Regions from separate parts of the Paenibacillus sp. MAHUQ-45 genome, predicted to be linked through region 3. Evidence: riboswitches for the same ligand, from Rfam matches in the RefSeq annotation. Region 3 holds a riboswitch; each other region holds the start of a gene.
What was found. Region 3 has a riboswitch for thiamine pyrophosphate ahead of AC3Y23_RS21680 (ABC transporter substrate-binding protein). Riboswitches for the same ligand answer to the same signal wherever they lie in the genome.

Region 1 (4,125 bases), on a different contig from region 3:
GCATATAAAGCACATGCAATTTGATATATAGCTTGGTTGCCAGATCCTACAACAAAAAGGTTCTCAGATTCTTTTCTAGCCAAATATTTGGCTCCGATCGCCCCCGAAGCCCCCGTCCGTATTCCTGTAATGAAAGAACCGTTAGTAACGCCTAACGCTTGCCCTGATTCCGCATCAAATACAGTAATCAGCCCCATTAAAGTCGGAATATTTTTCTCCTCATTATCAGCAAACCATGTAACTGTTTTATGCCCAAACACTTTGTCTTGCTTGAGGTAGCCTGATTTAATGTCCATATCTGCCTTGCCTGGATCAAAATCATAGAAAATAGTTGGCCATGTCTCAGTTTTATTATCGCTTCTAGCTCTGTAAACTGCTTCAACAAGGTTAATTACCTGCTGAACATTCAATACTTTTTTAACATCCTTATCACTTAAGATTCGCATTCGTGGCACCTCTGGAAAGTAGAATTATATAAGCCGAACAAAAGAAAGTAACGAAAAGCGAAGAGGAGTGAAGGGGGAAGTTTGGAACTGTAGGAGCGAAGCGATCGCCTTTGTCACCAGATTCCAACCGCTAGAAGCGGTATTAAAGAGGAAATCTGGGGACAACAGCGACCGGAAGTCCAAACATTCCACCGTAGTGACGATGAGCCTTACGTTCGGTTCTTAAGTTCGTCTTATATAGGTTTAAAAAAAGCATTGAATCTCACCCCTCCTAATAAATAGGCCCTAACGGGAATGAGACTCAATGCTTTTCTTCGTTTTTACCCGGGGATAAAAACAAGCACGGTATTTATTTGTAGCTATATAATAGCTAATTATTCTTAAATTCACAATAAAACTTGCTGTAGTTTTCCACGGAACAGAGTTGACTATTTCAATCCTCTAGCTACTTTTTCAGCGCAAGAATCTCTTGTTCCGACAATCCAGTTGCTTTGGAAATGGTAGCGATATCCATATTCAAGGACAGCATGTTCTTGGCAACCTCTTTGATCCCTTCTTTGATCCCCTCTTTAATTCCTTCCTCAACACCAGCTTTAAGTCCGGCTTGCTTCGCCCCTTCGATCATTGACGCTTCGTCATGCAGATATTTCTGACGGGCTTCATACAAACGGCGGGCCTCCGAATCCTGGCTTAAGTACTGCAGGGTGTCCATAGCCTTTTCCAGTCCTGGTTCATTCATCTTCAGCACCTCCCAATGGGTTGGGTCTACTCCTTTGAGGAACAGCAGCCAATTTTCTAGTCCGCTATTCGAAGGAATCATATCTTCAAGCTTCGGCAGCTCCAAAAAGTGCACCTCGATATCATCAATAAACTGTATTCCAGTGCGGTCTTCACGGAGATGAAATACACTGTGGTATTCGTCATTTGACAGGAAAGCATAGTTCAGAATGTTGATCGTCACACACTTCTTCAACTCCTGGTACTTTTCACCTTCCTTAAGCTGACTGGCATACCGTTTGCTCCAATAGAACAGCGTCCGCTTTTCAATATCATACTTGTTGAATAACTGCATCTCGATATCGATCAGCTTACCCTCAGTTGTCTTTGCATAAACATCGAATATGGACTGCTTGTCGAGCGGATCGTCCTTGTCGGTGTAAGGGTTCATCAGGATAATCTCGGTAAGCGGTGGTTCTCCAGCCTGAATAAATATACGGTTCAGAAAAGCCAACAACACATCCTTGTTATTCTCACTGCCAAAGATTCGTTTGAACACAAAATCGACTCTCGGATCGAGCAATTCCATATCGGTTAGCTCCATTCTTCTTATCGTTTATTATACCAAGATAGAACAACCTTCGCCCTCATTTCTATGAATTTTATCCGTCTACTCTTATTCAACATTTTCCCAATTTCCAATTGTATCTCCCTGAATAATCGTGTATAGTGACATTAACAATCTCATACGAACCGACACTAGGGGAGCCGCGTGGCTGAGACGAATGCAATATTCGGACCCTTTGAACCTGATCTGGTTAATACCAGCGTAGGGAAGTGCGCGTTAAGAGTCCGGGCTTGCCTTTTGTTATGGCTTGTTTTCCGTTGTCGTGCTTAGCCGTCTTCCGATCAGGAGGGCGGCTTTTTGTGTTGGATTTTATGGAGTGCAACACCATTACGTAACATGGAGCGATTCCTTTTATGAAAAAACGATTTCCCGCCGCTAACGGCCCTGAACTGCATCTGATCTCCCCGGAAGGAATATCGCTTGCAGATTGGCTGCGTCTTTCCCTAGCTGTTCTCCCCTATGTAGACTATTTCCACCTGCGGGATAGACAGCTTACAGCCAAAGCGCTTTTCGAAATCGTAACCCAAATGCACCAAGCAGGCATCCCTCTGGAAGCTATTGTTGTGAACGATCGATTGGATGTCGCTCTTGCCGCAGGGACCGGCGGTGTACAGCTTGCAGGACATAGCTTACGTGTAACTTCGGCGCGACCTTTAGCCCCAGGAATGCGCATCGGCTGCTCCATCCATTCGCCACAAGAAGCAGTCAGCGCGGCGGGTGAAGGAGCAGATTATTGCCTTTTTGGCCATGTCTATGAATCTGCCAGCAAGCCGGGTCTGCCCCCACGTGGTCTGGACATTCTCGAAGAAACCGCAGCTAGATGCCCGGTTCCGGTCATTGCCATCGGAGGAATTCAGCCGGACAATGCCGGAGCAGTCATCAGGCGCGGTGCAGAGGGGATTGCCATTCTATCTGGCATTAGCAGCGCAGCAGATCCAGTGGCACAAGCAGAAGCTTACCACACAGCCATTCAGACTGCATGGCTTGAGGGGAGGTGAAGATATGCAGGTTCAACTGAATGGAAAAGACACCCTACTAAGACAGCATTGTGTTACTGTTGCCGATATTTTGGCAGAGACACCCTGGAAAGGGCGGCGAGTTCTGGTGGAAGTAAACGGTGAAGTGGTGCCCAAGGACGCATATGGCGTCACCCGGCTGTCCGAAGGTGACCGGATAGAGTTTGTACATTTTGTGGGGGGAGGTTGAACGAATTGACTCTAACTACGGAAGAACAGGAGCGGTACAGCAGGCAGGTACGTTTTCACGGCATAGGCGCGGAAGGTCAAGCAAGACTAGCCGCCTCCAGTGTGCTCATTCTGGGTGCAGGCGCACTGGGGTCTGCTATTGCCGAGACGCTGGTCCGCGCCGGGGTAGGCAAAATAGTGATCGTCGACCGGGATTACGTGGAGTGGAGCAATCTCCAGCGCCAGAATTTGTACAGTGAAGCCGATGCAGAGCAAAGATTACCCAAAGCAATCGCAGCGGCACAGAGACTACAGAGCGTGAACTCTTATGTGACTGTGGAAGGAATTGTAGCCGATGCTGCCGCCGATGAGATTGTAGAGTATGCACGTGGGGTCGATTTGATTCTCGATGCCTCCGATAATTTTGAGGTCAGAATGATTATTAACGATATTTCGGCCAAGACAGGTATCCCTTGGATTTACGGAGCTTGCACAGGAAGCAGCGGTATATCTATGACGGTCGTCCCCGGAGAGAGCGCCTGCCTCCACTGCCTGATTGACGAGCTTCACGCCGAAGGGGATACTTGCGACTCGGTGGGTATTATTCAGCCGGCTGTACAGATGACTGCTGCTTACCAGACTGCCGAGGCGTTAAAATGGCTCTCCGGACAGAAGGAATCTCTACGCGGGACACTGGTTTCCTTTGACCTGTGGGAGAATCGGCATGTCTCGATCGTTACGGAACAGCTTAAACGTACCGACTGTCCCAGCTGCGGCGAAAAACCCCTCTATCCCTTCCTGTCTGCGACCAATCTGTCCAAGACCGCTGTATTATGCGGCAGAGAGACCGTGCAGATCCGCCCGGCCCGTTCAAGCCGCCTAAATCTGAAACTATGGGAAGAAATTCTCGCAGTGCATGGAGAGGTGAGACGAAATCCATACATGCTGTCGTTGGACTTAGCAAAACACCGGATTGCTCTGTTCCCGGATGGCCGGGTATTCATCCACGGAACCTCAGATACTGCTGAGGCCCGTACAGTATACCATCGATATTTTGGCTAAAAAATCGGATTATAGAGAGGGGTTCTCAGCATGAACGATATCTTCCAGATTGGCGGCAAAGCGCTGACCAGCCGCTTGTTCATCGGCA
Region 2 (4,125 bases), on a different contig from region 3:
TCGGGCTGCTTTTTCTATGTAAACACACAGGAAGATTACTAGTCCTCCGCTACTCCGACCAATAGGAGGCTTCCGGATTCATTTCCGCGCCTACTTCGCCTTCCTTAATCAGATCGCAGTCCAGATAACCGTCTTCGTCCAAGAAGTACACTTCTTGACGGTAAAACTCGCTAAGCGTCTCCAGGAACTTCGCAGGAGAATCATACATTACCACTAAATCGCCGAAGTCATGGAGCAGATCACAAATCCGTTCCGTACCGTCCGCAGACCGATAGTAGCAGATGAAATCACTGCCATAGTTAGTCAGGATGGGCAGGACGGTCCCTTCAACGGGATGGCCTTTCTCTGCCAAAATCCCCGCCAGTACTTGCATCTCCTGCTCATATTCATCCCGATGAATCAGGCGATACCCCGGCACAAACTCAATCAGATTTGGTTCTTCCTCCTCACGGTTTGTGCCTGACACCGTATTGTATATAGCCGCTAGCAGCTCTGGGATTTCCGGCACGATTGCCGCCATTTGGTCGTCTTTTCCCCCATGTCCTGTTCCCAGGCTGGCAGAGTATCCAGGCCGCAGACTGTCCGACAGTTGAAGGTAATCTTGAAACAATTGCGTTAAATTTTGAACTGACATGTCTTCATCCTTTGCATCTGTAAGGTAGTATTATCTACTCTCTATTATCCCCAATGCGCTTGCCGATGCAACTCCTGACGTTACCTCTATTGATATATCTGGCTGCCGCCCCCTCTGAACTCAGCAGATTTCTCGCGCATCCCAGCAACGATGGCCTCCTGCTCCTGTATGGGTTCATCCTGCACTCTTCCAGAGTTGCGAATATCGTGAGAAATACGCATACTGCAGAACTTCGGGCCGCACATGGAGCAGAAATGGGCTGTCTTGGCACCTTCTGCTGGCAGCGTCTCATCATGGTACTCCAGTGCCCGCTCAGGATCGAGCGACAGATGGAATTGATCCCGCCAGCGGAATTCAAAGCGTGCTTTGGACAACGCGTTATCCCGCTCTTGGGCACCCGGATGGCCTTTGGCCAAATCTGCGGCGTGGGCAGCAATTTTGTAGGCAATCACACCTTCACGCACGTCGTTCTTGTTCGGCAGTCCCAAATGCTCCTTGGGCGTAACGTAGCATAACATCGCCGTCCCGAACCAGCCGATCATGGCTGCCCCGATAGCGGAAGTAATATGGTCATAGCCCGGCGCAATGTCCGTGGTTAAGGGTCCCAGCGTATAAAATGGCGCTCCATGACAATGCTCAAGCTGCTTGTCCATATTCTCCTTGATTAGATGCATCGGCACATGGCCCGGCCCCTCTACCATGACCTGAACATCATGCTTCCAAGCTAGTGTCGTCAGTTCACCCAGCGTCTCCAGCTCCGCGAACTGGGCCTCGTCATTGGCATCAGCGATAGATCCCGGCCGCAGCCCGTCTCCCAGAGAGAAGGCGACATCATAGGCTTTCATAATCTCACAGATATCCTCGAAATGCGTGTAGAGGAAGTTCTCCTGATGATGAGCCAGACACCAGGCCGCCATAATCGACCCACCACGGGAGACAATGCCCGTCATTCGTCCGGCTGTCAGGGGGATGTAACGAAGCAGCACCCCAGCATGAATTGTAAAATAATCCACTCCCTGTTCCGCCTGCTCAATCAGCGTATCACGGTAAACTTCCCATGTCAGATCCTCTGCTTTTCCATTCACCTTTTCGAGAGCCTGATAGATCGGCACAGTACCGATCGGCACGGGAGAATTGCGGATAATCCATTCCCGGGTATGATGAATATTTTTGCCCGTAGAGAGATCCATAATGTTGTCAGCACCCCAGCGGGTGGCCCACCTCATCTTCTCCACTTCTTCCTCAATGGAAGAGGATACAGCAGAGTTTCCGATATTCGCGTTGATCTTCACAAGGAAGTTGCGCCCAATAATCATCGACTCACTCTCAGGGTGATTAATATTAGCTGGAATAATGGCGCGTCCACTCGCTACCTCATCCCTAACGAATTCAGGACTTACATTTTCTCGGATGGATATAAACTCCATCTCGGAAGTGATGATACCTTTTCGCGCGTAGTGCAGCTGCGTAACATTCCGGCCAGCTTTTGCTCGAAGCGGACGTCGCTGCAATCCTGGGAACGCCTCCACGGCCGATTTTCCCATCGCATGTCCGTTATCTTCTGGTTTAAGCGTCCGTCCCTGATACCATTCGGCATCCCCACGCTGCTCAATCCAGGACTTACGGTGAGGCGGCAGCCCCTGGCGAATGTCATTCTCAATGTCACTGTCTGTATAGGGTCCGCTAGTATCATAGACACGCACAGGGACGTTCTCCTCTTCGCCAGCAACCCCTTCGGTCCGTCTGAGCTTAATCTCCCGCATAGGTACCCGGATATCGGGATGTTGCCCTTCCACATACACTTTGCGACTACCCGGAAAAGCTGAAAGGTCCACCTTATCATACTCTCGTTTCTTGTCCTGCTCGTGTTCATGTGCCATCTTATGCATCCTCCTGTACTATGGGATATAAATAAGACAAGCGCCAAAAAAGCCGCTCCACATGGAGCGGCTTTATCCATGAACAACCAGAAAAATAGACCTGGCTATACAGAAAAAAGTTCCGTCTCCACTTTCCTACGCTGGTATGATCCAGATCAGGTTCAAGGGTCCAGGAATGCAATTTTCCCGTCTCAGCCTATTCAGGCTCCCCTAGTGGTTATCTTATCTAATTAGTTATAAGTTAACGGTATAATTGGAATTCGTCAACACCCTCTGCAGCTTTAGGGTTGGATGTGTTGTGTTAAGAACAGACAACAAGCAGAGGGTAACGCCGAAAAACCCTCTCTGATCAGAGAGGGCTCATTCCTGTGTAGAACTATTTAGCCGATTGCCATTTGCTCTCCAGCCATTGATCAAATTCGGCGCCTTTTTCACCTTCGTAAGCGTCGTAGATGTCGATTCTCATCTTCTTGAACTTCTCTTTGAAGTCCTCATATGAGTGGTCTTTCGGCAGACTCTTCTTGATTCTCAGTAGAATCTTGGACAAACCCTTAAATAGTTCAGGTTTGTTTTTGGACGGCTCTTGCACCTCTTCGCCAAAAGCCACTAATGCACGGTAAGCCGCCTCTTGTACGGTATATACAGGATCGTTCTCCACCAGACGCTTCAAAATATCAATAACCTGCTTATGCGGTGTACGGCCAAGCTCTTCTACTGCCGCCAAACGGGCTTTCCAATCCGCGGAACGACCCGCTTCCTTTTTTAACTGCTCATAATTTTCCGGCAGCTCTTGCTGCACTTCTTCGTTGTTCAAAAGTCACAATTCCCTTCTATAATCAATCTGTACCAATTCTACCGTACCGCTATCCCCAATATCAATCTTTTGGACAAACAAATAATAATCCCGTCTTACAGCTCCCCGGCTCTTCCTTCCGCATACCAATGCGGGATCAGCCTTTGAAAGTGATCATAGTCCGTGAACGCCATCCGGCAGCGCGCCTGCATCCCCTCAATATCAGCACTTCCGAATGGAATCGCCCACTGGATCGAAAATATAGAAGTATAGGCCACATACACTGCGAGTCTGACCCAGAAATCCTGAGGAGGAGGCCCATCGAAGTAACCATCCAATTTTCCACGTGTAAAAGCAACGCTATGCTCTCGGTCAAATGCTTGCAGCTTGTAAAATTCTTCAGCATAATCCCCGTTATCCCAACGATTGAAATCGATGATACCAATCCGGCCCTCACTTGTGTAAATATGATTACCGATGTGGAAATCGCCGTGCTGATATACTTTTTTCACTTGCGAAATCGCCCCGATATTCTCCCTCACAAAAGCAATCGCCATCTTATCACCTTCAACCCTGAAGGGACAGCCTTGCTCATACTCCTGTACCCGCTGTAATATCTTGGCCTGCATCCGACTTTCCCAATCTGCAAGATCACAGTTGTTCGAAATCGTATGAATCTGCTTGAGTATCCTCCCGGCTTCAACCCCAAGTGCATACTGTTCTTCTTCTGCCACAGAGAGCAGACAGTCCTCCAGCGGCTGGCCCTCCACCCAAGTCAAAAGCATATATGTACTGCGCTCCGCACCTTCACCCCACGC
Region 3 (4,125 bases):
GCGGGGACTAGGCAGAATCCATTTTTCAATATCAAAGAAAGATACGGATAGCTGCCATACTGTCAAAAAGAAGATGACCGCCACAAAGGGCGGCCATATCTGCTTCCAGGACGATCTCACGGCCGGTATTTCTCCGTCAGTTTGTCCATGCTGATTCCGTTCGGATTGTGGGCGATTTTGATCTGGGAGATAACGCTCGGGCTGCCGGCTTGGACTAGTGCTTCATGCATCTCGCGCACGACTTCTAGCAGGTCATTTAGTTCGCCTTCCATCGTCGTTTCGAGCGGGTTCACTTGATGCTTCACACCAGACTTCTGAATAACCTCGATAGCTTTATCCACATAAGGGATGGAATCCTCATTGTTAGGAGTTTTAGGAATAACCTGAATGCTGAGTAGTGTGTTAGCCAATATAATCAATCCTTTCTTAATCTATTATGGTTGAATATGAATACACTTATTTACTGTGCTGCCGGGAGATAATCATTCGTAAACGCTTTGCTGGTATCTACTGGTTTCTCGAGCAGCTTAAGGCCATACATCCAGTCGGCATAGTTTTTCCAGACCTCGGCCTTTTGTTCACCCCAGCGCGGCGCATCATCCTGATATTTTGGACTGAGCCATTTCTGACTGGCCATCACAAGTTTCGGATCGAGGTCAGGGACGGCTTTGATCAGAATATTCGCGGCATCCTCTGGATGATCGATGGCGTATTTGTAGCCTTTGGAGGTCGCTTTAACGAAGGCTTTGACGATCTCGGGATGCTCGGTGATCTCTTTCTCGCTGGTGGTCAGCACAGGTGTGTAATAATCGAGCTGTGGCGCGTAATCCTTTACATAGAGCATGTCGATTGGTTCCCCGCGCAGTTCAGCTTGAATACCGGTCCAGGCATAGAAAATCCAGGCGAAATCAATATCCCGCTTCACAGCTGTAAAAAAGTCGGCTTCGCCCATATTGATGATCTTTACCTTTTTCACATCGGCGCCTTCCGGGTCCATGATAGCTTTGAGTGCTGCTTCTTCCACCGGGGAACCCCAGCCTCCATATGTTTTTCCTTCAAAATCCTTCGGAGAGGTAATGCCCTTGCTCTTCGGAGCCGCAAAACCAGACGTATTATGCTGAATGATGGCGGCAAGCGAGACCAGCGGTACGCCCTGTAGGCGGGCCAAAGTCAGGCCTTCCTGATACCCGATACCAAAAGCGGCTTCACCGGAAGTGACCATCGTGTCTGCACCGGCTGCGCCAGGCTGCACAATTTCAACATCCAGTCCCTCTTCCTTGTAGTACCCAAGATCTCTTGCGACATATAACCCCGTATGGTTCGTGTTCGGTGTCCAGTCGAGCGCGATCTTGATTTTGGTCAGTTCTTGCGGCGTGCCTGACTCCCCGGCGGTCTGAGTGGCGCCAGTGTTTGTCTTGTCTGCTTCCTTGTTGCTTCCGGCAGAGTTGCCGTTATTGCTACCGCATCCGGCAACCGCGATAACGAGCAAACAGGTCAGGCTCAGCATAAGCAGTTTCTTGACTCCCATTTTTTCTATCTCTCCTTTGATGGTACCGGTCCTCAGCAGTATGACTGCGTCAATTCCGGCGAATTTCCCGTCTTCACATCGTCACCCGCTACCTAAAATGCAGGCAGCGCGATTCAATTCCCCATGAAATGCATTAATCGGAAATATACCATAAAAAAAGCGTCCCGAAGATGAACGGGACGCGGCTTTGCGCAAGGATGGCATTGGCCCTAAAGCGGCCATGCTCAATTACGGTTCCTACGCTGGCATTATCCAGATCAGGTATAAGGGTCAGTATCTTGAGGGATACACTCTCAGCCGGCCAATTCCAGCCCCCCTGGTGCTATGAAGTTAACGGGTGATGCTACTTGCTTACGGTGTAATTATAGACGCCCATCTTTTCGTTGTCCAGCAGCTTTGTTGTTCATTTGGCAGCTTAAGGCGCTTCGACTACCCCTGATATTTAATTTTTTTCCGGCGGCGGGCCGTGATGCTGTTCCAGATCTCCCGTACAGTCAGGACAATGCTGATCACAATACCGCTGAAGGTTAATGCTAGCGCGAAATACTGGAAGAGGGAATATTCCATCATTTTGCCCCATTGAATACTGCCCTCCAGATCGTCAATCACCTGATTCATTCCGTATATCCCGCTTACCACAGTGAAGACGGTCAGAATCATCAGCAGCATATCTCGCCGTTTCGACTGGAACTGCACCTGATACTGAAACAGATCATTCAGTGTCTGCTTCACCTCGTCGAACAGCGCATCGTTGCCATAAACTTTGCGGAGCTGGATGAAAATCTCCCGACCCTGCGACCCCGAGATCAGCTCCAGAAAATAGAATTTGGCTGAGAACTTATTGATGTAGAAGATCAGATCCTCAATATCATCATTATCCCGATTGATGCGCAGCCGGGAGTGCATATTGGCAAGTTTCAGCAGGACGATCTTGTGGAACATATTAAGTAGCAGGCCATAATAATATTCCCCGTACATTTGATTGGCAAGCGGTACGGCGAGTGAGCGTTCAGCCCGGCTGATGCAGCAGAAGGTCTGTTCATTGGTTATATAATACGTTTGGGGACCCCAACGGTTATAAGTATGCTCTTGACAGTATTGTTCGATGTATCCAGGATCGCTGGCACTGATGTAGGGGCGATTGGCCGCATCCAGCCCATCAAGCTGGGAGGCGCGAAAGCGTATGTTCAAAGGGATATCATCGGTATCTCCATCCGGTTCCAGACCATAAAAGGCTTGTACCAGCATACGTTCATCTACAAAAAAAGGCAGCGTCTCAAAATAAGCCCCGTTCAGCTCGGATTGGTCTAAGAACGGCTTCAGCCCATCCGCCAGACCATTAAAGATAAAATCCTCGACTTGACGGAAGGACCGTTCTCCGCTGTGAATAACCATCAGTTCATCCTGTACACTGACGTTCTCAAGGGTACGGAAACGGTCGGCAAATTCCAAGGCGATGCTAAAGGGGAGCTTTTCTTCCTCAATCTGCACCCGCAGGGTTACAAAACCGGTCTGAAACGGGCAAATGAACAGATCTGTGGAGAGTACCCGGAAGGCTACGTTCAGTTGTGACATTTCCATTCGGCAGGTCAAATTATTCACGCGTGAAAAGCGTCGGAAAGAATCCTTATCATCATCCTGTGGGAACAGAACATGGGCTGCGAAAGGCAGATAGGTGCGCTCCATCTTTTCGTGGGAGACACGGTATCCATTGCCATAATAAGCGTCTTCCAGTTCTTTTTTATCGAGAGAAAAAGAAGTATATCCGCTCTTCTCCAGTTCGGAAATCAGTCGTGCAGACGCCCCTTGCTTGATGGAGAAGGGGAAAATAAACTGGAGCAGTGCGGTATGTAGTAGGGGTTCGGCAGATAGCATATCCATCATGAGTACCACCTTATGTACAGGATATCAACACAATCTACATTACCCCAAAAAGCAAATTATGATTACCCGGCCTTAATGGCCGGGTGTTGTCTGTGCGGAATCCTGTCCGGGACGTATTCTCCAGGCAGCAAGGCTGAGCAGGAAGAGAACACTAGCCAATGCTGCAAGCAGTCCGGCCGTTTGCGTCACTTGTAGGTGATCCATCGACCAGCCGGTAAGTAGTGGCAGAAGTGCTCCGCCAATCCCGCCGGAGGCGATCATAATACTTGGTGTGGATTCCTCGGTACCCGGCATTAATTTGCTGGAGAAGACCAAGGCGATGGAGAAAAGACCGGACATGAACAAGCCCAGCAGAATGATAATGGCAAAGGCAACAAGACGATGTTCCGTGAATGGAAACAGGGCCAGCAGCAACACGGTCATCAGGCAGCTGCCCAGAACATAGACACGGTAAGATATTTTCTCGGCGAGTACCCCAGCGAACAATCGTCCTATCGACATCGCTAGCCAGAAGCAGGTAACGGTCAGGGCTGCCCCCGATTCAGACATGCCCAGCTTGGCAATGAAGATGGCGGGCATGAAATTTACCAGGCTCATTTCCGTACCCACATAGGTAAAGAAGAAAACAATGAATATTCCGAGTATGAACCATTGCTTTCCCTTGTAGGGAAAGCGCGGCGTATGATTGTCTGAAGCCTCGTTCGTCACCGAAC
Region 4 (4,125 bases), on a different contig from region 3:
CAGAATCTCCAGACTTTTCTTCTCGATGTCTTTGTCAAGCGGAGAAGTCTGATCTTCATGCTTGAACAGAAGAGACAGCGCTTTTTCTGGATGCTCCTTGACGAACTTTTGACCTTTGGCGGCGGCGGTCAGAAATTTTTTGAAATAAGCCTGAGAGTTCTGCATTCCTTCTTGGCTGGCTACCAGCACAAGCTCATAATAATCTGGCACCCCGTAATCCGTCGGATTTAGGGAGGTTACCGGATGTCCTTCTTTTTCCAGGATCAGCTGCTCATGATTGATAAAACCGCCGATGATGGCATCCGTTTGCCCTGTGGAGAGGGCCGGAATGAGATTGAAGCCAACATCTACGAGCTGTAAGGATTCTGGATCACCTCCGCTGCTGCGGACCATCGTTTTCACCATGGCTTCATAGAGCGGGATGGAGGAATAGCCTACGGTCTTCCCGGTCAGGTCAGCAGGTGTCTTCACAGAAGAGTTGGCCGGAACCATCAGATGGTTCAAGGGATGTCTGACAATTGCGGCGATGGAGAGGACAGGAATCTGCTCACCCCGTGCCATCAGCACCTGTGGCTGATAACTCAATGCGAGATCGATTTTGTTAGCAGCTACGAGCTTCAACGCATCATTGCTGTCTGCCGGCATTTGAATCTCTACGTCTAGCCCTTCCTCGGCAAAATACCCGTTCTCCTGAGCAGCGTAAAGGAAGGAATGGACAGCATTCGGGTACCAATCCAGCATCAGTGTGAGTTTATGCGGCTTACTTGCTGCTGCCCCGGTTTCGCTTCCAGAGCTTTTAGACTTTACCTTTTCGCCGCAACCGCTCACAAGCAACACTGTCATTGCAAGCAACAGAAGCGGAACAATCTTTTTGAACCTGTGATGTCTAGTAATCATTTGTTGTGAAATCCTCTTTTCTTAAAAATAATCTTCTCAATCATAGCGATAACGAGAAACAAGCCAACGCCCATCGCGGATAGCAAGACCACTGCGGCAAACATTTCTTTGCTCTGCAAGTTCCCTGCCATTCTGCGGCTAAAATAACCGAGCCCTTTGCTGCCACCGAGCCATTCGCCAATCGTTGCCCCAATCACACAGTAGACCATCGACAGCTTGAGGCCGGAAAAGAAAGAGGGCAGCGCCAGCGGAATTCGTGTCTTGAGCAGAATTTGGCGTGTGCTGGCACCCATGGTGCGGAGCAGGTCCTCGTAGGCAGGAATCTTCTGCTGCAGCCCATCATAAGTACCAACTACCACTGGGAAAAAGGCGGTCAGGAACACCACGGCGACCTTGCTCCACAGCGTGTATCCGAACCACATAATGAAGACAGGAGACAGCGCGATCAGCGGAATGGTCTGGCTGATGATAACAAAGGGATACAGTGCCTTTTCCAGCGGACGCCACATATGCATGCCAAGTCCCAGTAAAGTACCGCAGGTGACGGACAAAGCATAGCCAAGCAGTACCTCTTGTAAGGTGGCGGGCAAATGTAGCCCGAATAGTAATTTCCTGTTTTCAACCAGAGCGGTCCCTATGGATAGAGGACCCGGGAGAATGAAGGGGGGCAGGACATCTATCCGCGCCAGCGTCTCCCACAAACCGAGAATAAATAGCAGCAGAAGTAAGAACGGTCCATAATTCCGCCAGCTTGTTCTAAACAGCAGTTTTGTCATACAGTCTGCGCTCCAGTTCAGCCCGCAGCTCTATAAACCGCGGCTCATAATTCATTCGGCAATGCCGGGGCCTCGGCAGATCCACGAGTATTTCCTCTACTTGTCCTTCTGCCCGTCCAGGCAAGAGGTAGATGCGGTCACTGAGCAGCAAAGCTTCTTCCAGATCATGCGTAATGAAGAGAATCGTCTTGTCCAGCTCATCCAAAATCTCCAGTAACCAGCTATGCATTTCTCGTTTGGTCATATGATCGAGTGCCCCAAAGGGCTCGTCTAGCAGCAGTAGGTCGCCCCCCGTAATAAGCGTTCGCAGAAAAGCTACCCGCTGCCGCATTCCGCCTGACAATTCATGGGGGAATGAATTTTCAATGCCAGCCAGACCTAAGCGCTCCAGCAGTTCAATAACCTGACTAGTAACCTGGGCTTTGCTACGGCTGCGCTTGATCTCCCAGGGAAGCAGACAATTCTCCAGTACCGTCCTCCAGGGCAGCAGCAGATCTTGCTGGGGCATGTAAGCGACCTGGCCTAACCGCTTGGCGGTAGCCGAAACTCCGTGAAGATGTAGCTCTCCGCTGCTCGGCTCCAGCAATCCGGCGATAATTTTGAAAAGCGTGCTTTTACCACATCCACTGGTCCCGACAACGGAAACGAATTCACCTTGGTGAACCGTAAGGGAGATGTCTGTCAGTACCGGTGCCAATGCAGATTTGGCGTAGGCGTAGGATAAATTGTGCACAGAGATGATTTCCGTAATCACCGTAACCTCCTTAGCACGATAAAAAAAGACCCCTTTATCTCCCGGCGGAAATAAAGGGGTCTAAAATTTAAGTTTGCAAAAAGAAGAGCCATGCAATACCCGAATTTCAGTTCCACTTCCCTCCGCTGGTATGATCCAGATCAGGTTCCAAGGGTCCGAAGCTTACCGCTTTCGTCTCAGCCAAATACAGGCTCCCCTAGTGAAAAAAGGTTTTATCGCTATCAAGTTTCATAATTCGGATATAAATATACCATATTTTATAGTATTGTAAATAGCAGGGGCTGTTTTTGTTAAAATCAGTGTGCCTAAAAATTAAGAACCAGTGTATTCAATCCATTCAACTAAGGTGATCTCATTGGAATTAGACAAAGCAATCTGTAGCAGTATCGGGAATTATGAAAATGCGCTAACCAAAGGGAAGAAATATGAAATACTAGCTGAAAAAGAAGAAAAAATTAGGATCGTCGGAGACCACGGAAGAAGCGTTTGGATTGATAAGTACTACTTTAATTTTACTGACGAAGAAGTGCATATATTGACTGATTGGAAATTCGATGATGACCTTGAAACAATGGAATTCATTGAAATTACATTAACATTTAATGATCGAGTAAAACGTTGGTGCATCATTACAACACCGGATAAATTAAAGCAGCATTTTGCTAGACAAGCAGCACTAGAATTACCAGGAATTCATATAGGACACTTGATAATAGTGCAAACGATAGATGTTGATACTGTTAATGCTTTTTTGCGAGAAATGGATGACCAAGGGGAATTACTTAATGCGTCATTACCACTAGATGAAGTATCAGAAGACGAAGATGTCTCCGGGCTATCCTAAAATACTAGTAGCATGACAAGAACGCTAAAATAAAAGGAGTGACAAGATGAAAGAAAGGACTGCGAAAACAAAATTACAAATAGTTATGTTTATGTCGTTAATGTTTATTATCATTTCATTGATGCAGTTATTCGCAAGTATCTTATTAGAGAGACCAACTTGGGTGTTGATTGTACAATTCTTTCCGATCCCAATATTTGTTGTTATAGCAATTGTGATAATTTTAGACTTAGCGAAGCAAGGTTTTATGATATTTCAAGGTCAATTGGTCAATAGAAGAGGTAATATAGTTATTGTAAAAACATCTGATGGAAGAGAAATGAAGTTCAAAATAACTACTGATCAAATGAAAGAAATACAAAACGATAAGGATATTGAAATACGGTACTATAAGAGAACAAAAGCAGTGATAAATATAACAAATGTCTAGCGTGAATAAGAGGTTTTAGACCTCCAGAGGGAGTAATAAAGTGCAAATAGTATCTGAAGAGGGGAATTGGAACGATTAATAATTAACGACAAATAATAGGTGGAGAAAATATTACAAGAGATGACTTCTTAGGTGAAACAGGGTGGTACAAGCTGATTTTATAAGATAGTACCTGGCAGCGTCGCGGCCGGAACTGAGAATTTAATACAATTGTTCGAAGGAAAATAGAAAGTTATCCATAGTTTACTTAGCACATAGAAACCTCCAGGTTCGCGTACATGCGCGGATCCGGAGGTTTTTTCATCGTTAGCGCTTCTGATTCAGCAGCTGCGGCTTTAAGGGACTTCAGAAAGGTAAGGAAGATTGCCTACATAGAACGCATTAAAAAAACTGCACACCCTGAACTTATTGCCGAAGTGAAATT

Region 1: another riboswitch for thiamine pyrophosphate. It lies ahead of AC3Y23_RS25205 (thiamine phosphate synthase); the one in region 3 lies ahead of AC3Y23_RS21680 (ABC transporter substrate-binding protein).
Region 2: another riboswitch for thiamine pyrophosphate. It lies ahead of thiC (phosphomethylpyrimidine synthase ThiC); the one in region 3 lies ahead of AC3Y23_RS21680 (ABC transporter substrate-binding protein).
Region 4: another riboswitch for thiamine pyrophosphate. It lies ahead of AC3Y23_RS28945 (ABC transporter ATP-binding protein); the one in region 3 lies ahead of AC3Y23_RS21680 (ABC transporter substrate-binding protein).

The regions. Positions count from the first base shown of each region.
Region 1 covers NZ_JBYUPV010000015.1:16,751-20,875, reverse strand. The annotation lists gene AC3Y23_RS25215 (ornithine cyclodeaminase family protein) at 1-446, opposite strand, end outside; gene AC3Y23_RS25210 (Rpn family recombination-promoting nuclease/putative transposase) at 892-1,752, opposite strand; TPP riboswitch at 1,915-2,016, shown strand; gene AC3Y23_RS25205 (thiamine phosphate synthase) at 2,145-2,789, shown strand; gene thiS (sulfur carrier protein ThiS) at 2,794-2,997, shown strand; gene AC3Y23_RS25195 (ThiF family adenylyltransferase) at 3,003-4,037, shown strand; gene AC3Y23_RS25190 (thiazole synthase) at 4,068-4,125, shown strand, end outside.
Region 2 covers NZ_JBYUPV010000012.1:196,137-200,261, reverse strand. The annotation lists gene AC3Y23_RS23220 (hypothetical protein) at 50-634, opposite strand; gene thiC (phosphomethylpyrimidine synthase ThiC) at 721-2,514, opposite strand; TPP riboswitch at 2,630-2,736, opposite strand; gene AC3Y23_RS23210 (HEAT repeat domain-containing protein) at 2,891-3,328, opposite strand; gene AC3Y23_RS23205 (aminoglycoside phosphotransferase family protein) at 3,424-4,125, opposite strand, start outside.
Region 3 covers NZ_JBYUPV010000011.1:40,275-44,399, reverse strand. The annotation lists gene AC3Y23_RS21690 (ABC transporter permease) at 1-120, opposite strand, end outside; gene AC3Y23_RS21685 (MTH1187 family thiamine-binding protein) at 117-410, opposite strand; gene AC3Y23_RS21680 (ABC transporter substrate-binding protein) at 461-1,528, opposite strand; TPP riboswitch at 1,745-1,856, opposite strand; gene AC3Y23_RS21675 (hypothetical protein) at 1,958-3,409, opposite strand; gene AC3Y23_RS21670 (MFS transporter) at 3,485-4,125, opposite strand, start outside.
Region 4 covers NZ_JBYUPV010000026.1:6,071-10,195, forward strand. The annotation lists gene AC3Y23_RS28935 (ABC transporter substrate-binding protein) at 1-897, opposite strand, end outside; gene AC3Y23_RS28940 (ABC transporter permease) at 894-1,673, opposite strand; gene AC3Y23_RS28945 (ABC transporter ATP-binding protein) at 1,654-2,427, opposite strand; TPP riboswitch at 2,528-2,635, opposite strand; gene AC3Y23_RS28950 (hypothetical protein) at 2,783-3,271, shown strand; gene AC3Y23_RS28955 (hypothetical protein) at 3,318-3,701, shown strand.